Regions from separate parts of the Halobacillus rhizosphaerae genome, predicted to be linked through region 2. Evidence: predicted binding sites of a transcription regulator. Region 2 holds the regulator's gene; the other holds the start of a gene.
The links. The regulator LexA, encoded in region 2, represses DNA repair genes until DNA is damaged. The targets are predictions, from matches to a motif close to CGAACATATGTTCG.

Region 1: the regulator LexA is predicted to act here: its motif matches at 3,469-3,482, upstream of uvrB (excinuclease ABC subunit UvrB).

Annotation. Positions count from the first base shown of each region.
Region 1 is NZ_JAUTWQ010000010.1:180,444-185,547, reverse strand. It holds gene Q7A53_RS12485 (response regulator transcription factor) at 1-33, shown strand, start outside; gene Q7A53_RS12480 (ATP-binding protein) at 30-3,254, shown strand; gene uvrB (excinuclease ABC subunit UvrB) at 3,551-5,104, shown strand, end outside.
Region 2 is NZ_JAUTWQ010000001.1:774,817-792,494, forward strand. It holds gene folE2 (GTP cyclohydrolase FolE2) at 1-447, shown strand, start outside; gene yidD (membrane protein insertion efficiency factor YidD) at 458-685, shown strand; gene Q7A53_RS03995 (HesB/YadR/YfhF family protein) at 793-1,086, shown strand; gene Q7A53_RS04000 (hypothetical protein) at 1,245-1,556, opposite strand; gene Q7A53_RS04005 (acyl-CoA thioesterase) at 1,556-1,981, opposite strand; gene Q7A53_RS04010 (AAA family ATPase) at 1,984-4,242, opposite strand; gene tlp (small acid-soluble spore protein Tlp) at 4,571-4,789, opposite strand; gene Q7A53_RS04020 (FbpB family small basic protein) at 4,888-5,031, opposite strand; gene Q7A53_RS04025 (TlpA disulfide reductase family protein) at 5,084-5,656, opposite strand; gene acnA (aconitate hydratase AcnA) at 5,845-8,550, opposite strand; gene Q7A53_RS04035 (DUF2621 domain-containing protein) at 8,839-9,273, shown strand; gene Q7A53_RS04040 (CcdC family protein) at 9,347-9,829, opposite strand; gene Q7A53_RS04045 (response regulator) at 9,857-10,222, opposite strand; gene Q7A53_RS04050 (Na(+)/H(+) antiporter subunit B) at 10,241-10,669, opposite strand; gene Q7A53_RS04055 (cytochrome c biogenesis CcdA family protein) at 10,735-11,439, opposite strand; gene Q7A53_RS04060 (YneF family protein) at 11,709-11,933, opposite strand; gene sirA (sporulation inhibitor of replication protein SirA) at 12,008-12,433, opposite strand; gene tkt (transketolase) at 12,594-14,600, opposite strand; gene Q7A53_RS04075 (DUF896 domain-containing protein) at 14,777-15,010, opposite strand; gene Q7A53_RS04080 (YneB family resolvase-like protein) at 15,090-15,740, opposite strand; gene lexA (transcriptional repressor LexA) at 16,062-16,685, shown strand; gene glnA (type I glutamate--ammonia ligase) at 17,012-17,678, opposite strand, start outside.

The sequences.
Region 1 (5,104 bases), on a different contig from region 2:
TTACTGATGCTTGTTAAGGAGATTCTTGAATGATCCAATACTTTAAATCCTCGATCAGAAGAAAGTTCTTTCTAGTCATGATGATTGTATTTCTTGTCATATTATCCGCCATCTCTTTATTAGTATATTTTCAGAATGCTAATCAAGCTCATCATGTCCAGGTAAGTGAACAATTGCAGAATAAACGCGACACTATTAATAGGATTAAGAAAGATTATAACCAGATGGTTTCTCGCGTGCGAGGCTATATTGCCTTTTCAAACGAAGAAGAGCTGGAGAAATCCCGTGCCTATTCCAAAGACTTATTGGATCATATGGAAGAGATTGAGAAGCGTGATTGGACAGATGAGGAATTATTGGAAATATCCAGCCTCAAATTATTTGTAAATCATTACTGGGAAGATTTGATACCTAAAGTTACCCAGCATGTAGAGTCGGGGAATTATGAAGCTATCAGGACAATTAGTCTTTCGGACACGACTGCCGAGATCAATCACTTAATCGCAGATTTAGATACTATCTCAGCTAAAACACAGCAAAGTTTAACTAATGAGAATGATAAATTCATTAAGCAGGTAGACTTGATGTCGTATGCATTAATTGGGTTTATCCTAATTGTTCTCCTTATATTATACTGGGTAACACGGAATTTGAGCCAAGGTATAGGACAGCCATTATCTGAATTGTCCGGTGCTTCTCAGGCGCTAGCAGCAGGAAATACATATCATTTACAAACGATTGACCGTAAAGATGAGATTGGCGTCTTACACCGTTCTTTTCAAGAAATGGCCACCCAGATCAATGAAAGAGAAGAAAGTTTATCCGCACAGAATGAAGAGCTGGTCGCCCAGCAGGAAACGCTCGAAGACTATTTAGCTGAGTTGAGAAATCTTAACTTAGCTTTAAATGAATCTTCGATTGTAGCTACTCTCAATAAAGAAGGTCATATACGTTCTGCGAATGAGAAGCTAAGCGAAATTACCGGCTTAACAGAAACCCAATTAGAAGGGAAATCTTTCTTAAGCTTGACTAAAAGCCTTTTGAATCTGCCTTTTCATGAAGCTTTCGAGGGGGTTGATCATGGTCATGTTTGGAAAGGAGAGCTTGCCTGTTCAAGAAAAGATAACACCCTTTTCTATGGGGAGACAACGGTTGTACCTTACGTTAATGATGAACAGGAAATCGAACAGTACATAATTATTCAGCAGGATATTACAAGTATAAAAGAAGCTGAACGACAGCTTAGAGATTCGTTAGCTGAAACAGAAGAAGCAAGAAGCACGGTGGAGAAATTAAATGCCATGAATCAGTCTTTATCTACGACGATGAGCAAGAAGCTTCTTCTAGAAAGAGTTCTGCAGCAGCTGGAAGAACTATACAGTTTTGATCATGGCATTTTCTTTTTAATAGAATCGGAACAATTTTCTTCGATAGGCATTGAAGCGGCAGTGTTCGAGGATGGGGTGACGGGGGCTTTTACTTATGTGATTGAGCGATTATCTCAACTTCAAGCTCCATTCGTCCGGCAGCGCATCACCAAGCCATCTGAAACGGGGTATTATCCACCTGCGGAGAGTTATGATTTGCATTTGCCTGTATTTGGGTCTACGGGGAAGCTGATCGCTGTTCTCGTAGCAACTCGGATCAGTGAAACTTACCAGGATTATGAGATGGAAGCGATGGCCTCTATATTAGACCGGGCGTCCTTGTCGATTGAGCGGCTGGATTCATTTGAAGTAACAGAAGTAAATCGGCAGCTGAATCAGGACATTATCGATAATGTTAATGAGGGAATCTTATTTGTAGATGAAGAAGGCAGTCTTGTTCAATACAATCAAAACTGGCTGAATTTTCTTGGTTTGCGTTTTCCTGAGCAGCATAATTGGCTGCGAAAGGAATTTGATGGTTGGCTGAGTCAAGTCTGCCGTCATATTGTCGACGACGGACGGTTTGCCGCATTTTGTAATGAAGTAATATTTACTCACCATCATCCGACGAGAAATCTGCAGATGGAAGTTCGAGCAGGGGAAGAAACCCGGATGATTAATGTTTACACCGAAACCATTTACAGAAAAGAGGAAAAAGTGGGGCTTCTGTTTGTATTTAGAGATATCACGATGGAGTTTGAAGTGAATCAAATGAAAACCAATCTTGTCGCTACAGTGAGTCATGAATTGCGGACGCCACTTGCTAGTGTGTTAGGTTACACTGAGCTTATGATTCAGCGGGATCTGACCCCTGAGCGTCAGGAAAGGTACTTGAAAACGATACACAGCGAGGCGAAACGGTTAACCAATTTAATCAATGATTTTCTGGACTTGCAACGAATGGAAGCCGGCAGAGAACCCTTCAAACAGGAAGTATTTGAATTAGATGAAGTAATGAAAGGACTGATGGAAGGTTTTGAAATTAGTCACCCTGGTCACGAATTAATCTACTCTAATGACTCCTTCACTTCCAGCGTGCATGCGGACCGTGAGAAAATGATTCAGTTGTTTACGAACTTGATCAGCAATGCCCTTAAGTTTTCTCCTGATGGGGGAGAAGTCGTTGTGGCTGTAAATAATGATAAAAAGAATGTGTATGTCTATATTTCGGACGAAGGCATAGGGATTCCAGAATCTGAAATTTCAAAGCTCTTCACGAAGTTTCACCGTATTGATAACTCTAGTCAGAGGAAAATCGGAGGAACTGGTTTAGGACTTGCAATCAGTAAAGAAATTGCAGAAGTCCACCACGGGAAAATTACCGTGTTGTCTGAGCAGGGCTCTGGAAGTGTGTTTACGGTCACCCTGCCTCTGCACGAAAACATTTCCAGCCAGCAGTGTGAGATTGAAAACGTACCGCATGTAGTATTAGTTGAAGATGATCTTAATCTTTCGCGGTTGTTGAAGGATGAGCTCAGGGATGCCGGGTTGAAAGTGTCTCATTATAACGAAGGAAGGTCTGTTCTTGATGCTCTTCCTACTCTTCATGCTGATGCCTTTATCATTGATCTTACCTTAGCGGACCACGTATCCGGATGGGAAGTTATAGCTGGAATTAAAACTTGCAGCCATTTGCAGCATCTGCCTATCTTTATATCAAGCGCATTGAACCAATCAAATACGGAAGAAGAACTTAAAGTAGAAGGCTACTTAGTTAAACCTTATCCACCTAGTAAACTGTCCACGGTCATATTACAAACGCTGCTTCATGACAAGAAAAAAGGACAGATCCTCATTGCTAATGGAGAAGAAATTCACCAGGAGTAACTCGCATCGAGAACAGGTGGATAGTGGAAGAAGAGGGTTAATTAGGCACATGGAAAACATCGCACGTCTAAGCAGGCGATACGACCTCAAATGTTGATTTGCGGCCTCTATTTATGAAGAATGCAGAAAACCTGAACCGTTGAAATGTCACGGTTCAGGTTTTCTTTTTTAATTGAAATTCATAAAGGTCATAAAGTTCTTCAAATCCTGAAACCGAATGTTTGTTCGTTTCATGTTAGAATGTTAAAATATTGTGGTAAACTAATGATGAATTAGTTAGGAACGGAGGGGTCGTCATGGAGAATCAATTTGAATTGGTATCCCAGTATTCGCCGCAGGGAGATCAGCCTAAAGCTATCAAAGAGCTTGTGGACGGCATCAATAAAGGTGAAAAGCATCAGACATTATTGGGTGCAACAGGTACAGGTAAAACGTTTACCATGTCTAATGTGATCCAGCAAGTGAACAAGCCAACTCTTATTATCGCCCATAACAAAACATTGGCAGGTCAATTATACAGTGAATTTAAAGAGTTCTTTCCTAATAATGCAGTCGAATATTTTGTAAGCTATTACGATTATTATCAACCGGAAGCTTACGTGCCATCATCGGATACGTTTATCGAAAAAGATGCGAGCATTAATGATGAAATAGATAAACTCCGCCACTCGGCAACGTCCTCATTATTTGAAAGAAACGATGTGATCATAGTAGCCAGTGTTTCCTGCATATATGGCCTGGGTTCTCCTGACGAATACCGCAGCCAGGTTCTCTCGATTCGGACCGGCATGGAGAAAGACCGCGATGAATTGCTGCGTAATCTGGTAGATATTCAGTACGCTAGAAATGATATCGACTTTCAGCGTGGTACCTTTAGAGTAAGAGGGGATTCTGTAGAGATTATCCCTGCTTCTAGAGAAGACCATGCGATGCGCGTTGAATTTTTCGGAGATGAAATTGATCGAATCAGAGAAGTAGATGTGCTTACAGGGGAAATCGTTGGTGACCGTGAACATGTTGCCATATTCCCTGCCTCTCACTTCGTAACGCGGGAAGCGAAATTGAAAAAAGCTATTAAAAATATAGAAGAAGAATTAAACGTCCGCGTCAAAGAATTGAAGGATGAAAATAAATTGCTGGAAGCTCAGCGGATCGAACAGCGGACCAACTATGATCTGGAAATGATGAATGAAATGGGTTTCTGTTCGGGTATTGAGAACTACTCACGTCATCTAACTTTCCGGGAAAAGGGGGCCACTCCTTATACCCTGCTTGACTATTTTCCAGATGATTTCTTGATTATGGCAGATGAATCTCACGTTACCCTTCCTCAGGTTCGAGGAATGTTTAACGGGGATAAAGCTCGTAAACAGGTGCTCGTCGACCACGGATTCCGCCTGCCGTCTGCTCTTGACAACCGGCCGCTCAGGTTTGAAGAATTTGAAGATCATATCAATCAAATTACGTATGTGTCCGCAACACCCGGTCCTTACGAGTTAGAACATACACCGCGAGTCACTGAACAAATTATCCGTCCAACTGGTTTATTGGATCCGGAAATAGATATCAGACCGATCCATGGTCAAATTGATGACTTAATCGGAGAGATTAATAAGCGCAGTGAACGTAATGAACGAGTGCTGGTCACTACCTTAACTAAGAAAATGTCAGAAGACTTAACGGATTACTTAAAGGAACTTGGTATTAAGGTCGCTTATTTACACTCAGAAATTAAAACACTGGAACGGATAGAAATTATCCGTGATTTAAGAAGAGGAAAATATGATGTTTTAATTGGAATTAACCTCTTAAGGGAAGGGTTGGATATTCCTGAAGTTTCGCTCGTGACG
Region 2 (17,678 bases):
ATCAGTGTGAACTATGAGGAAGAAAAAGGATATGATGTTTCGGTGACTCTCACCGGAAAAATTACCACCCTATGCCCATGTTCAAAGGAAATAAGTGAATACAGCGCCCACAACCAACGTGGTAATGTGACGATGAAAGTGAAGTTGACCGATGATTTTAATGAACAAGACATAGATTGGAAAGCTGCCCTGTTAGAAGCCGCGGAGAGTAATGCCAGCGCGAGAATTCACCCAGTTCTAAAACGTCCCGATGAAAAAATGGTCACCGAGCAAGCGTACGAGAATCCGCGTTTCGTAGAAGATATTGTTCGGCTGGTAGCAGCAGATCTTTATGAATACGAATTTGTGGAATCCTTTGAGGTTACCTGCAGAAATGAAGAGTCCATTCATCTTCACGATGCTGCCGCTGTTTTGCGTTATGATAAAAAAGACGAACGAGGAGAGTAAGGGATTGACTATGAAATATGTAATGATCGCTATGATCCAGTTTTACCGTAAAGCAATCAGCCCTTTTTTCCCGCCTTCGTGCAGGTTTCAGCCTACTTGCTCTGCCTATGGATTAGAAGCATTTCAGAGGTTCGGATTTTTCAAAGGCCTCTATTTAACGATCAAACGTATTGGCAAATGTCATCCCTTCCATTCAGGAGGATTTGATCCTGTTCCTGAGAAGAAACGCAATTCTTAATTCCGGGCGCTCGCCGTCCGGAATTTTATTTTCCTACTTATTCGTTTACCCCACGACAGCTAAAGGGAATAGAAAGCAGACACCAAGTACTGAAAGGAGAGAACCTTATGGAATTAAACGTAACGGATAAAGCAGCTCAGTGGTATGAGAATGAGTTAGAAATAGAAGATACATCGCTTCGATTTTATGTGCGCTACGGAGGTTCTGGATTACAGCCTGGATTCTCTCTTGCCATCAAAATAGAAAAACCTGAAAATCCAGTGGCAATAAAGAGAGCAGGGTCGATCGATTACTTTATTGAAGAGGAAGATAGCTGGTATTTTGACAGTCATTCGCTGACCGTAGATTTTGATGAAACGTGGCAGGAGCCCAATTTTAACTATGAAAAAAATGACGGCTAATGGCAGAGAGCTAACTATACCTGAAAAAGTGTGCGTAAAAACTTCATCAAAAAACCCGAACCTTTGATGTACATAGGTTCGGGTTTTTTGAGTATAAGGATGTCAGCTTTTTCAGCGGGGCAGACTAGTTAATCTGTCCATAGAGTCAGAAACATGTATCAGACTTTTTTATTTAAAGAAAACCTTTCAATTTGATCCCATTGGTTCTCTTTTTTTAATATATCAACTTGGCGAGGGCCAAATAAATCAAAATGTGGGAAACGGGGATCGTTATGGATCCAGTTCGGTTCTAATCCGTAGGTTCTTCCCCAGGCGGTCAGTTTTTTAAGATCGGCACAGCCTACCTTCGTCACTGTATCACAGCCGGGGAAGCGGTCATCAATCCAAAAATGAGTTAAGAAAGCAATTTCACCTTTTTTTACGTTTTTCTTCCACCTGACAAGTTCTTCTCTTTTTAATCCAAATGCCATTATTGATCAGACTCCATAGCATTTAAATACGCCTTATGCCAATCTGGGAAACTTCTTCGGATGGAGAGGGGCCGGAACGATTCCTTCTTGACGATCACATGCTGCGTCTGCCCCGTCACAGCGATATCTCCGGACTCGTGAACCACTTTATACCCGTACGTAATTCGAAGCCCGTCATACGCCTCTAACCAAGTGAGAACGTGGACATCTTCCCCATACCTGACCGGTGTTTTAAATTGAACCGTAGCATCCACAACCGGCGATACGACGCCCTGATTTTCAATCTCATAATATTTAAAGCCCAGTCCTTCAATAAAATCAGTTCTGCCCATTTCAAACCACACTAAATAGTTCGCATGATAAACCACACCCATCATATCTGTCTCCTGATACCTTACTTTTATAGGGGTTTCTGTTACTTTCATTATTAGCGCTCCCTTCTTAAAGCATGCCACGCCTTCTCCATGTCCAATTCGATCAGCTGGTTCATGTCTTCTAAATCATTTGAGACTACTCTAATGGACTGATACTGGATGGCCTCATTTACTAGATTATCTACGAATCGTCCGTTACCTCGAATTCGATGATCTTTAAATTTGCCGAGTAAGAAGGTCCGACAAGCTTCATTCAGTTGATAGCCGTATTTTTCGGATTGGTGGCTGGTCATAGCTAACAGTTCCTCTTCATTATAATCGGGAAAATAAAAATATTTTTTAAACCTGGAGGCAAGTCCCGGATTACTTTCGACTAGTTGTTCCATTTCATACTGGTAGCCAGCTAATATGATGACTAGATTTTCATTATGCTTCGTCATTTCATCGACCAGGGTTTCAATTGCCTCTTTGCCAAAATCGTCTCTGCCTCCATTATAAAGGGAGTAGGCTTCATCAATAAACAACACACCGCCAAGTGCTTCACGAATTTTCCGCTTTGTTTTAATCGCGGTTTGACCGACATAACCAGCGACAAGATCACTTCTTGATACGACCACCATGTGGCCGCGCTTTAACAAACCACAATTCTTCAGTACATCAGAATAGATAGAAGCTACGGTAGTCTTTCCTGTTCCCGGATTCCCGGAAAATATTGAATGAAGCTGGATAGGAACAACAGGGTATCCTTCTTCTTTCCTGGCTTGCTGAGCTCTTACAAACGAAGATAGTTTCTTCACTTCTGATTTTACATTTCCCAAGCCAATTAGCTCATCCAGTCTTTCCATCGGTGTACCGTCTGATAATTCCGCTTCTGCTTCCCAATTCACATCTTGCTGATCGATCCTCATATGATCGAGCCAGTGATGTTTATCTCTTTCAGCTTCTGAAGCCCCTTTATGAAAAATCGTTTTCATGACCAGGTTTTTCACAGTGCGTGCATTGCCAAATGAATCATCCACTCTTTCTTTGTCAATTAAAGTTGAAAAATCATTAATCGCTTGTTTTGTGAAAAAGAAATCATTTTCAATAGCGGTTTGTTCAGCAATCGTAATAAGCTCATCCATTCCATAATCAGGAAGCTCAATATGATTTTGTTCTGGGAAACGACTTCGCAGCCCAGGGTTGGACCATAGAAACTGGCGCATTTCCTCTGGATAACCCGCTAGTATCACCGCGAATTTTCCACCAAATTCTTTACTCGTCATCGCTGAAACGAGTGTATCTATAACTGCTTGTCCATAGTCGTTCCCTGTTTGTCCGTCTCTTCTCAAGCTGTAGGCTTCATCTATAAAAAGGACACCGCCAATTGCTTGTTTAACGTAGTCCATCGTATTTTCTTCACTTTGACCTACATAGGATCCGACCAAATGGGAACGGTTTACCTCCACGACCTCTTTAGTATCTAAAATACCGAGTTCATAGTAGATATCCGCTAATAAACGGGCCATCGTCGTCTTTCCCGTGCCGGGATTTCCCGTCATTATCATATGAAGACCAGGTTCATCTACCATCGAAAAACCGAAATTTCTGCGCTGCTGCTGATACTTTAGAAAATGGTAGTAGCGCGTAATATAAGTTTTCACATCGGTAAGTCCCACCATCTGTTCAAAGACTTCTAAAGGATTTTCCCGAGCACTTTCTGTTAAAAAGGATGGCAGACGTTTGTATAATTCATCCTGTGAATCGGATAACCGTCTGGCCATTTCATTTATTTCCTTTACCGGAACAAGAATTCTCCTTTTTTCAATTGTTGAAATTGCATTTTCCATGACTGTCTGCAGTTCAGTTAATTGTTCGTATACTTCTTTATAGATCTGCAATCTGCTGGAAGTTTCCATTACTTCTTTTTCAGCTAGGGAGTTGTCCCATTGCTCCTTCAGTTTAAGAAGGTCTTGTTGAATAGAGCGTGCCTTTTTAGCTTTCGCTGAATCATGGTCAGTTTCATGCATCACCCATTGCTCAATAGGTGTATTCTTTAGTAAAGTATAGGCCTGCATGAGCTGCTTAGATTCATAAATTTCGTTCACTACTTTATGGTTATCATTCATCACTCTTGCCTCATCTATAAACTGATCAGATAGGGAATCTTGATCAGGGTGACGCTTAATTCGGTGATAGGCAAGGGATGCATATAAGAGGGCTTTCAATTCTTTATCATTAATCTCGGAGTCATTTAAATAACGCAGCGCTTCCACTTCGGATATCGGAGGTGCTTCATCCAAGCTGTTCCATTCTTTAATAAAATCCCACATTGCTTCCTCACGTCCTTTCCTATCAACGTTTCCCATTTTATCATAATCCGTTTTATATGTAGAAGAACAAGCCCTGAACAGGCGGACGAACTCCCGCCAAGGATCCCGTTCTTTATTCTTGCGGCCGGAAATGCTGTCTGCATACTACGGAAACTCCACGAACCGAGAACCCTGCACGAGAATAGTTTACTCTCTCAGGAAGCCGATTGGTAAACCGTGCTTTTATTTATTGCAAAATAAAGCAAACCCGAACCATACAAAGTTAAAGGTCCGGGTTTGCTACTGAATGGAATGCTTTCATCCCATCCTTTTCCATTTAATGTTGGTTTTATTGATTTTTGGCTTCATCTTTAATTTCTTGACGCATACCTTCAATAGATTGTTCGCGCCGTTTGTTCTTTTCTTTAATTTGCTGTTGTTCCGTTTCATTAGCAAACTCTAGTGATTCATGAGAAGCTTCGATATTTTCAATGGTATTTGCTACGTTCTCCTGTAAACGGTCAACGTTATCCTTGCGGTTGTCTGGTTTCGGCATGTTCCGCCCCATTAAAATTCTCCTTTAAAATCGATTCGGACTTGTCGGAAGTCCTCCCTTACGTTTCCCAATGAAAAAAACCTTATACAAAAAAACAAATTCCATCTTTTTTAGGATGGAATTTGTTCTAATCTGTCCTTATGACGCTTTTCAATGCGGTCATCAATTTCATCTAGTAGTTTTTGGTCTTCTTCTATACTTTTAATATTCGCCTGCACACGCTCATTAAACGTTAAGGATTGCCTTTTTCTCATGAGAATCTCTCCTTTTAAGAATAAGCATTCCCAAGAGATAAGCAAAATATTCCTATTCCAGCGATTCCTTCATTTTGACCATAACATCATAAGTCATTGGACCAACTATTTTAGGCAGCTGTATTCTGCCATCCGTCCCAATAAAATAAGTAGTCGGAATCGTAAGCGCCTGGTAAAGATCATTGACTTTTAGTTCTTTATCTAACACAACAGGAAAATGATAATGGTGTTCCTTCATATATTTGTTTACCTCTGCAACACCTTTTTCGCTTCCAGTGGCATTAACCGCCACAATCTCAACCTCATCTCCGAAGTCTTGATAGAACGTTTCCAGCTCCGGCATTTCTTCCTGACAAGGGGGACACCAGGTCGCCCAGAAATTCAGAAAAACCTTTTTCCCTTTTAAGTCATCTAAAGTTATGGAGTCTCCGTTTAAAGTTTCCAAAGTGAAATCAGGTGCTTTTTCCCCAGTTTTAAGCTCTCTCGGGGCGTTAGGGGCGACCATCATCGTCCCGTCCTGATTCGACTCGGAGTTGGATATTTCCGCAGTTACATCCTCTTTTTTCTGCTGGTCTTTTTTATAGTCAGCGACAGTTACCACAAGCATTCCAATTAAGACAAGCATCACTGCTCCTGCAAGGACCTTCTTGACGATGATTTACTCGCCCCTTTCTCTAATAAGATCATCAAAATATGTACAAGATTTATATAGGATAGTCTATGTTTTACTTTATATAATAAAACACGCTTTTGTAAAGAAAAGCGTAAATAAAATTAAAAAAACCGCCATAAAAGGCGGTTTTTTAATCATACTTAGCTTAATTTGTTACGCAAGACCATTTGAAGAATTCCACCATGACGGTAGTAATCAACTTCAACTTCACTATCAAAACGAGCGACAACATCAAATTCTTTCTTGCTGCCTTCTTCGTCGGTAGCCGTAACCTTCACTAAATCATGAGGTTGTACAGATTCATCTACTTGAACGTCGAACGTTTCGCGTCCAGTAAGTCCAAGAGATTCGATGGTGTCTCCTTCTTTAAATTGAAGCGGAAGAACACCCATCATGACTAGGTTAGAACGGTGGATCCGCTCAAAGCTTTGAGCAATAACCGTTTTAATTCCCAGTAAGTCCGTTCCTTTAGCAGCCCAGTCACGGGAGCTTCCCATACCATAGTCATCTCCAGCAATTACGAGAAGCGGGGTATTGTCCTGCTGATACTTCATTGCCGCTGTATAGATCGGCATTACTTCTTCAGTTGGCCAGTAAGTGGTAAATCCACCTTCTGTTCCAGGCGCTAATTGGTTACGAATACGAATATTTGCAAACGTACCGCGCATCATCACTTCGTGGTTACCACGGCGTGAACCATAAGAATTAAAGTTTCGCGGACTTACACCGTTTTCCTGTAAATATTCGCCGGCAGGCATGTCTTTCGGGATAGCTCCTGCAGGTGAGATGTGGTCTGTCGTAACGGAATCACCAAATTTACCTACTACACGCATGCCGTTAAGCGGCTTGACTTCTTCAGGTTCGCTTGAAAGCCCCTCAAAGAATGGTGGGTTTTGAATGTACGTAGAATTATCGTTCCAGTCATACAATGGCTCATCCGTTGTATTAATTTCATTCCATTCCTTGTTGGAATTAAATACGTTTTCATACTCTTTACGGAAGATCTCTGGAGTAACAGAGTTTGAAATCTCCTGCTTGATTTCTTCCTGAGTCGGCCAGATATCATCAAAGTAAATTGGATCTCCGGACATATCCTTGCCAATAGGCTCTGTTTTCAGATCAATATCCACTGTTCCAGCTAATGCGTAAGCTACCACTAATGGCGGTGATGCCAAATAGTTTGCTTTCACAAGCGGGTGAATACGGCCTTCGAAGTTACGGTTACCTGAAAGTACTGATGATGCTGTTAAATCATTATCAGCAATTGCTTTTTCAATTTCAGGAAGTAAAGGACCGGAGTTACCGATACATGTTGTACAGCCATAACCGACCAAGTTAAAGCCAAGTTTGTTTAGATACTCCATTAAGCCTGAATCTTCAAGATAGCGAGTAACTACTTTAGATCCTGGAGCCAAAGAAGTTTTCACATAGGATGGTACGTTTAAACCTTTCTCAACGGCTTTCTTAGCTACAAGTCCTGCGCCCAGCATTACATGCGGGTTCGAAGTATTTGTACAAGAAGTAATAGCAGCGATCGCAAGTGCACCTGTCTTCATAACTGCTTTATCTCCGTTAGAGAATTCTACTTCTGCTTCTTTATCAAATTCAGCTTTATCCAGTCCAAAGCCGTGATTACCGGCAGGGCCTGTAATCGCTTTGTTAAAGGATTTCTTCATCTGAGAAAGCGGAATCAAATCTTGAGGACGTTTCGGTCCAGATAAATTTGGTTCCAACTCTTCAAGATCGATTTCGACCAGTTTCGTGAAATCTGGATCTTCAAAGGATGGATCATACCAAAGATTATTTTCTTTACAGTATGTTTCTACCAATTTAATCTGCTCTTCACTGCGGCCAGTTAGACGCATATATTCTAAAGATTCCCCATCTACTGGGAAGAAACCACATGTAGCACCATATTCTGGAGCCATGTTGGAGATCGTTGCACGATCTGCCAGCGGCATTTCCTGTAAGCCTGGTCCGAAGAATTCAACAAACTTCCCAACTACGTTTTGCTCACGAAGTTTTTGAGTCACTTTTAGCGCTAAGTCTGTTGCGGTAGTTCCTTGAGGGAAGCTTCCGTTTAATTTCACACCTATAACTTCTGGAGCAGGGAAATAAGAAGGCTGACCTAACATTCCTGCTTCGGCTTCAATACCGCCTACACCCCACCCAAGTACTCCAAGACCATTAATCATAGTCGTATGTGAGTCAGTACCTACTAATGTATCTGGATAAGTATCTACAGAACCATCATCCGTTTTATTTGAATGAACTACATTTGCAATATATTCAAGGTTCACCTGGTGAACAATACCTGTTGCAGGTGGAACTGCACGGTAATTATCAAAGGCTTTTTGAGCCCAGTGTAAAAATTCATAACGCTCTTGATTTCGTTCAAATTCAAGTTCCATGTTAGCTCTCAGTGCATCAGGTGTGCCATATTTATCCACCTGTACGGAGTGGTCAATAACCAGATCCACAGGGACTTCAGGATTAATTTTATCCGGGCTGCCTCCCATATCGACCATAGCTTTTCTAAGTGAAGCAAGGTCAACTACTGCGGGTACACCTGTGAAATCCTGCAGAATTACCCGGGAAGGTTTAAATGGAACATCTTCCCCTGCTGATTTACTAGTTCCCCAATTTGCTAAACTCTCCACGTGTTCATCTTTAATCACACGTCCGTCGTGCTGACGAAGCAGAGATTCGAGCAGAATACGGATAGAGAAAGGCAGACGGGAGATCTTTCCATGTCCCGCTTCTTCTAAGGCTTTCAAGTCGTAATAGTTGTACGTTTGGCCATTAAGGTCAAATTGTTTGCGAGCATTATATGCATTGCTAGCCATGTTTCCTTTTACCCCCTCATCAAAATTAAATGGCGAGCCCGACAGGCTTCCCCATTCCCCAATTGTTCATTTGCTCCTTTCAACAAAAAAGGACACAAATCTGCAACTATTATTGTAAAACAAAAGAATTTAGAAGTAAAACAATTAAGCAGATTTTTAATTATTCAGTTATTACTAAACGGCGAACTATGCTGACCTAAAAGTAAACACAGGTTGTATTTCTTAAAGCAACCTTTTATAATTAACCTAATCAATCATACTTAGAAAATGAAACAAGGTGATTACAAAATGTCTCTCGGATTTTCCCTGTTTATCATTACCTGGGTCATCATCATGGTAGGCTTAATGAGTATAGGCGGTTTCTTTATGTTCCGTAAGTTTTTGAAGCGTTTGCCGAAAGAAGATGGAAAGTCCATCATCGACTGGGAAGAACATTATATTGAGCTGACCAGACATATGTGGAAACAGGATCAGAAAGACTTACTGGAAGAGCTGGTGTCCCCGGTGCCGGAATTATTTAGAGATATCGCACGTCAGAAAATCGCCGGACGCATCGGGCAGGTAGCGCTCGAAAAGAAACAAAAGAAAATTACACAAGAAGTCATTATCGAAGGCTACATTCTGGCTACACCTAAGCGAGATCATAAGTTTCTGATAAAGAAGCTTGAAGAGAAGAAAATTGATCTTGCACCTTATCAGCCATTGTTTGATCAAACCTCATAGTGCTCGTTCTGCTTAACTAATTCGGACGAATCGAAAGAGGCCGGGGTCTAACCACCCCGGCCTTTTCTAATATTCATGCATTGGCATCTGAAGTATGCCTTTTCCGATCAAGCTGCAGAAACTGTTTGAGCATTGCTATGCGCCAGGAAACAATCATCCCAAAGGCAAGCAGGAAGAACATCCCGCTCGTTTCAGCCAGAGTCTCATTCTGACCAATTATGACTTTTAGTATAATCCTTATCACAAGCAGCCCCGCCAAAATAAAGACAAACCCCTTGGAAGGCTTCAAATAAATCTGGTCCCCTCTCATTTCAAAACGTGAAGTCCGAATGAGAAAGATGGAAAATATAATTCCCACAACGAGAGCTTCAGCTACTTGACTCCAAGCGACTCTGAATTCCGGTAAGAGAAACATGAAGGCTCCTGTGCTCATAAAAATCGGCGGTAAAACAATTTTCTTAATACTCGCCGGGCGTTTAGCTGCCCGCAGCCGGATGAAAATCATTCCCGTAGCCATTCCGGCTGCCAGAATTGTGCTTGCAATTAACCAATACATATCCATTCACTCTTTCTTTTAGCCCATTCACGGTTGATTTAAGACTCGCTCAACGGCATCAAGAACTCTATTTTCGTCAAAAGGCTTTACAATAAAATCTTTGGCGCCGCGTTCAATGGCTTCGACAATCATTTTCTGCTGTCCCATTGCCGAACACATGACAATCCGAGCATCCGCTGAATGAGCTTTGATTTCTGTTAATGCTTCGATTCCGCTTTTTTCAGGCATCGTAATATCCATCGTAATTAAGTCTGGTTTTAATTGATGAAACTTAGCTACAGCTTCTTCTCCATTTTCCGCTTCTCCCACCACTTCATGATTTCCATTTTGTAAAATGGCGGTCAGCGTCATCCTCATAAACTTAGCATCATCCACAATTAAAATTCTCGCCATAACTGCTCCCCCTGCTCCTTAATCACGATCATTTGCGATCGATAGAATGATCGTCATTGTCACACCGATAACCGTTATATAAACGCCAAGATCAAACATTAAAGCAGTTGCAAGTTCTGTTCTTCCCAGGACAGGAAGATGAAAATAAGCAAAAGTATGACTTAAAAAAGGCTGACCAAAAACAAATGAGCCTATGCCAGTAGTTAAGGCAATCAACAGCCCTACAGGGATTAGATAGCGGTAGTTCACAGGAAGAACCTTCTGCATGGATTGAAAGCCATAAGCCATATACATGAGAACAATCGCAGCTGAGGTCATCAGCCCGCCTATAAATCCTCCTCCTGGGGCATTATGACCGGCCAGAAATAAATAGATGGAGAACCCAAAAAGAATAAATGCAATCAAAGTTGTAGTTGTACGTAGTATTATGTCATTCGTGCGGGCCATATAGATGCTCCTTTGATTAGTGTCGATATTTTCATCATAATATAAAGCACGGTTAAAATCCACGGTTAGAAACCTTGAAAACCAAACCAGTTAACTAAATAAGAGGTTAACTTCGTCATCCAGTCAAAATAGAGGGCTACTCCCATGACAATCATTACATAGCCGCCTATTTTCACAATGATACCGCTATTCCGTTTAATCCAGGTCATTTTTCCAATAAAGAATGAAAGAATGAGAAAAGGCACAGAAAACCCTAAAGAATAGGATACCATCATCAGCATAAATAAATTGGGACGGTCTGCAGCAAGAACCAATACCGCAGAGAGGATCGGTCCTGTACATGGCGTCCACCCCAGCGAAAAGGTTAACCCAATCAAAAATGACCCTATAAATCCTGCCGGACGATTTTTAAAGGCAATTTTACGATCTCTCATTAAAAATGAGAAATTAAACACACCAATAATGACAAAACCAAAGAAAATAATAATGATGGAACCGAGCTGCCGGATCAAATCTTCATTTCTTATGAAAAATTGTGAGAGCAAGGATCCCGAAAAGCCCAGAATAATAAAAATCGTCGTAAAACCAAGCAGAAAGAGAATCGTATGGGCAAGACTTTTTCGATTCAGCATCCCATTATCTCCCCGTAATTCACTCACACTCATTCCTGTTATGTAAGAAAGAAAAGCAGGGTACAGAGGAAGCACACAGGGAGAAATAAAAGATAAAAAACCTGCCCCGAAGGCGATAAAAATGTTCACGTCAGTCATGATTTCTTCCTCCAAACGAATTGCTAGATACTATTGTATCAAACCCAGTTATAAAAAACGATGACACATTGATGAATCTTTAACTGTCTGGCGGATTACAATACCATTCTCTAATACTGGTTATTTCATTTAGAATAAAAGCAGGTTTCCCCCACCTCAATCTTTCAAGTCTTCAGGCAGAAATATAATCTGTTTTCAAGAGTGTACCTATTTACTACTAGAAAAAAGCCTTCTTTCTATTATTGAAAGAAGGCTTTTTACAGAAATAATTATTTCATTTGGTTGTTCATAGAACGCATCATCTGATTTATCTTTTTCTGCGATGGTTTCTGCCCCATCTGCATCATTAATGTGCGCAGCATTTGTTCATTAATTGGCGGGTTTTTCTTTAAATAGTTCATCATGTATCTTCTTGCGATGAAAAAGCCTAAAGCTACACCACCGACAAGAGCTAAAATAGCAATGATGATCACCCATACAATCCCCAGTGTCATTGATTCGTCTTCCTCCTTCGTGTTGTATCCCATAACAGTATAGTAAAATGCTCTTCTGAATACAATAGGGCATTTTACAATAATAATCGCTGACGAGCTAGAGATGATATCCAGCCATAATGATCCCCGTTCTTCTCCAGAATATAAAAGGATTTATGGGACATTCTTAAGGGCTGAAAGATCATACGGTCTGCCTGACAGAGACTACTACACTGAAAGAAACAGCTATTATTCTTATACTTTATTATACCATAATTGCCCTCTTCATCCGAAAAAGGAAACCTTACAAACCTATCATTTTTCTCACTAACATTCATGTTCTTTCTCTGATTCAGCCAATCTATGTAAGGAAAAGCATCAGTTATATATTCCAGCTGCTTTTGATGGACCTCCGATTGTGGAAAACGGAGACATTCCAGCAGAAAACGTTTCATCATTTCAACTTTATAATAATAGCTGACACTGACTTCTGGCTTCACAGCAAAAATAGCAAAGTGCATCCTTAATCCCCCCTTGAGTCGTAGTATAACGGCTTAGGGAAGCGAAGGATGTCATTTCTTCACGTTCAGTAATTTCGATTTTTGTCATAGATTCCCGGTGAACTATTCTAAAATTAAATCAAGCTGCTGCTAGTACAGCAGCAGCTTAATTAAAAAGACTTTAGGAATTCATAAGGTTTTCTGCATGTTTCACAACATTTTCAACGGTAAAGCCATAATTTTCAATAACTGTTTCTCCTGGTGCAGAGGCGCCAAAGGTATCGATTCCAATTACTGAACCATCAAGACCTACGTAACGATCCCAGCCGAAGGATGCAGCCATTTCAACAGCTAAACGCTTACGAACCTGATTAGGAAGTACGCTTTCTTTATATTCATTACTTTGAGCATTAAATCGGTCAAAGGATGGCATACTTACAACTCGCACATCGTAGCCATTTTTCTTCAGTTCGGCTTGTGCCTGAATAATAAGCTGAACTTCAGAGCCTGATGCCAGCAGAACCGCATCTGGTTCTTCCTTCTCGGAGTCACTGATTACATATCCACCTTTTTTCACGCCTTCGTAAGATTTTTCATCCGTTCCTTCCAGAGTTGGAAGTCCTTGACGTGTAAGAACTAGTGCTGTAGGTGTTTTGTTAGATTCTAATGCAAGTCTCCAAGCTGCACTCGTTTCATTTCCATCGGCCGGACGGATAACGGACAAGTTAGGAATCGCGCGAAGAGAAGCAAGCTGTTCTACAGGTTCATGAGTTGGGCCATCTTCACCAACGGCGACAGAGTCATGAGTAAATACATAATTGACTGGTACATCCATAATTGCTGATAGACGTAGAGCAGGACGCAGATAGTCACTAAATACGAAGAAGGTACCGCCGTATACTTTTAAGCCGCCATGAAGCGCCATTCCATTTAAAGCAGAAGCCATAGCAAATTCTCTCACGCCAAACCAGATATTACGTCCAGCATAATTCTCTCTTGAGAAATCTTCTTCTTCTTTAACAGACGTTTTGTTAGAGCCTGCTAAGTCAGAGCTTCCTCCAAATAGATAAGGAACCGTTTTGGAAAGAGCATTAATAACTTCTCCAGAAGAAGCACGGGTAGCTAACTTGTCTTCTCCGGCTTTATACGTAGGCAGCTGATTTTGCCACCCTTCAGGAAGTTCGCCTTTAATGGCAGCTTCCAGTTCTTCAGCTAACTCAGGATAAGCTTCTTTATATCCCTTCATTAGATCATTCCAGGAATCCTCTTGCTGCTGTCCATTCGCTTGGACTTTATCTTTAAAATCCTGATAAACTTCCTCAGGTACATGGAATGGTTCATGTTCCCATTTATAATATTCTTTCGTTGCTGTCACTTCTTCTTCTCCAAGCGGAGCACCGTGAGAAGCAGACTTACCTGATTTATTTGGAGAACCGTAACCAATTACAGTTTTCACTTCAATCATCGTCGGCTGATCTGTGTTTTGTTTTGCACTTTCAATCGCACGGGCAATTTCTTCTGTGTCCGTTCCATCTTCTACGCGAATAACCTGCCAGCCATAAGCTTCATAGCGCTTCTCAACGCTTTCACTAAAGGATCGATCCAGATCACCATCCAAGGAGATATCATTGGAATCATAAAGAACGACTAGTTTACCAAGGCCCAAGTGGCCGGCAAGAGAAGCAGATTCTTGTGAAACGCCTTCCATTAAATCTCCGTCTCCGCAAATTGCGAACGTATAGTGGTCAACTACATTATAGTCGTCACGGTTGTATTTTGCTGCTAAGTGGGCCTCGGCCATCGCCATACCTGTAGACATTGCAAGTCCCTGACCCAGCGGTCCGGTTGTTGCTTCTACACCGTCTGTATGGTGAACCTCAGGGTGTCCTGGAGTTCTGGAATCCCATTGGCGGAAAGACTTTAAATCATCGATCTTTACATCATAACCGGAAAGATGAAGCAGGCTGTATAAAAGCATAGAGCCGTGCCCTGCCGATAATACAAAACGGTCACGGTTAAACCAGTGAGAATGACTAGGATTGTGGTTCATAAATTTCGTCCAAAGAGTATAGGCCATCGGGGCAGCGCCCATCGGCATCCCTGGATGTCCAGAGTTTGCTTTTTCTACTGCATCAATTGCTAGTGTACGAATCGTGTTTATTGAAGTTTGTTCAAGGCTGTTTGCCATGTTCAAAAATCTCCTTTCATTTCTGTTATATGTAACATGTTTTATCCTATAATGAAAATGCTCCAGTGACAAGCACTCTACAGTGATTTCCTGTTTTTTTCAAGCAAGAGCTCTACCGGAACACCAATTACTTCCAAACAAAGAATCCGCACCTTCACTCAGGTGCGGAAAGTTTATTAGTGTTTTTTTTCATTTTTCTGCATTTGCTTCAGCTTTTCAGGAGTTACATCCTTCCCATTCGGGTCAATGACCTTCATTCCTTTTAACTGATTCTTAAAGGATTTACGGACATTTCCTAAATACTGCTGACGCAATTCCTTTTGTTCTTCTTTCTCAGACTTAGTTAAGCCTTCTTGCTTTGATTTATTAGCTAATTCATTAATACGATTAATTTTTTCTTTAGACAACATATTACATACCCCTTTATTTGGAAGTATCCATGAAAAAGACAAGCGCATTTAAGCCCTTGTCTCTACTATAGTAACGCGATCATTCTTTATTTTCAAGTGATTCGTATTCCTGATACCTGCGATGAACGGTAGCTTTTGATACATCATACCCCAACCCTCTTAGAGTGGCAGCTATATCTTTAAAGGTCAGTTTATTTCGCCTTAAACGCACTACTTCTTCGATTGGAAATTCAATTCGCTCCCTGCCAGAAGCTGCCTCAAGATTAGAAAGATTGTTAGCCGGGTTGTATCCATTCTGAACAGCTTTTTTCATCCCTCTGCGAATCTTCATATTATGTATTTTCCGCTGGTACTCCTCTACAATCCCTACGATTTGCAAAACCATTGAATCAGATTCCGAGATTTCTAATTTACCATCGTGAGAAAGGGAGTAGATCTTCACTCCCAGTTTCTGCAGCTGATGAAATAAAGCAATCTTGGTGTTCCCCCGCCCAAGTCTAGTTTCATCCTGAATGAGAAGCCCTTCAGCTTCTTCACTGGAGAAGTATTGAAGCAAGCGGTAGAGACCTTCCCGTTCAACCTCGTAACCGCTCGCTCGTTCTTCTATACAATCCAACACTTCCATGCCGTGCTCTGCTGCCATCGCATATAATTCTTCCCTCTGCCTTTTCAAGGAAGAAACCTGGGTTTCTTTTTCCGTACTTACACGGCAATATAGTATTACTCTCATGATCACTTAACCCTCTCTAATAAAACTACTTCTTATCATAATATACTTTATCCTGTAATCACCATAGAGAAATATAAGAATGCTAAACTCGCAATAAATAGAACAAGATAAGTAACATCAAGCTTTGATAGTTTATTAAACATTAGATTCCCTCCATTTTAAGAACGAACGTTCCTAAGAACTTTTGTTCGCCTTTTGTTAATTCCAATTATATACGAACAAAGGTTCTTGTCAACCCATTTATTCGAACGCTTGTTTGTATTTATTTTTTATGCATGGTACAATGTGGTTACTATAATCCTATGTATGAGGTGTCAATCTATGAGTAAACTTTCAAAACGGCAGCAGGAAATACTAGATTTTATAAAAGAACAGGTTTTATTAAAGGGTTATCCCCCATCCGTTCGTGAAATTGGCCAATCTGTTGGCCTCGCTTCCAGTTCTACTGTTCACGGGCATTTATCCAGACTAGAGAAAAAAGGGTATATTCGCAGAGACCCGACAAAACCTAGAGCAATAGAAGTAATAGAGCTTGAAGAAGACCATAGTATTCCTAGAAGCGAAGCAGCTTATGCACCTGTCATTGGTAAAGTTACCGCAGGTTCTCCCATTACTGCAGTCGAGAACATTGAAGAATATGTTCCACTTCCTGATTCACTTGCCGGATCAGACCAGAACACCTTTGTTTTGATTGTTCAAGGGGAAAGTATGATCGAAGCTGGCATATTAAATGGTGACATGGTCGTTGTCAGACAGCAGCAAACCGCTCAAAACGGAGACATTGTAGTAGCCATGACAGAAGACGAAGAAGCAACTGTTAAGCGCTTCTTTAAAGAAAAAAATCACATTAGGCTGCAGCCGGAAAACGCGACCATGGATCCGATCCTCTTAAATGATGTGTCGATATTAGGTAAAGTAGTCGGTTTATACCGTACTGTTCATTAAAGAAGAAAGCGCAAGCGAATCGTGAGCACCGACAAACGGGGGGGCGGGTGGTTCATTATCCGCGGAGAGCGATCGCTGATTTCTATTGGCTAATCCCTGGAGCTGGATATACCTAAAGCTATTCAAACCGAAATCGTATGATCATTTCCTAGAAGACTAAAAAGACTGACCGAACTCCGGCCAGTCTTTTTTTTCGAGCGTTTTGATGAATCATTTTCTTGTGTCTCAACTTCACTTTGACTGTAGTAATCAAAAAACAACGGTGCGCCAGTTACTATTTGTTCACAAAAAAACCCTTGATGCTATTAACATCAAGGGTGAGAAGATTAATACGTCTGTAAATATTGTTCTCGTTCCCAAGGGTGAACCTGGGTTCTGAACATATCCCATTCGATTTCTTTTGCTTCAATAAAATGTTCGAATAGGTGTTCGCCAAGCGCTTCCACCATAATTGGATCTTTTTCCAATTCTTCAAGCGCATGAAATAGTGTAGCTGGAAGATCTTTAATTCCATGAGCTTCACGTTCTTTTTTGTTCATAACATAAATATTCCGGTCTACTGGAGTTGGAGCTTCTAACTTATTTTTCACCCCGTCAAGCCCTGCAGCAAGTAACACGGCCATAGCCATGTATGGGTTAGCAGATGGGTCCACACTACGTACTTCGATACGGGTGCTTAACCCTCGTGAAGTCGGTACGCGAATCAGCGGACTCCGGTTACGGCCGGACCAAGCTACATAACAAGGAGCTTCATAGCCAGGCACCAAACGCTTATAGGAATTTACAGTGGGATTAGTCACCGCTGTAAAGTTCGTCGCATGTTTAATGATGCCCGCTGTAAAATGGTAAGCAACTTTAGAGAGCTGTTTGTCACCTTTTTCATCAAAGAATGCGTTGCCATTTTCATTAAACAAGGACATATTCGCATGCATTCCGGATCCGTTCACGCCAAATAACGGTTTAGGCATAAAGGTGGCATGCAGTCCATGCTGA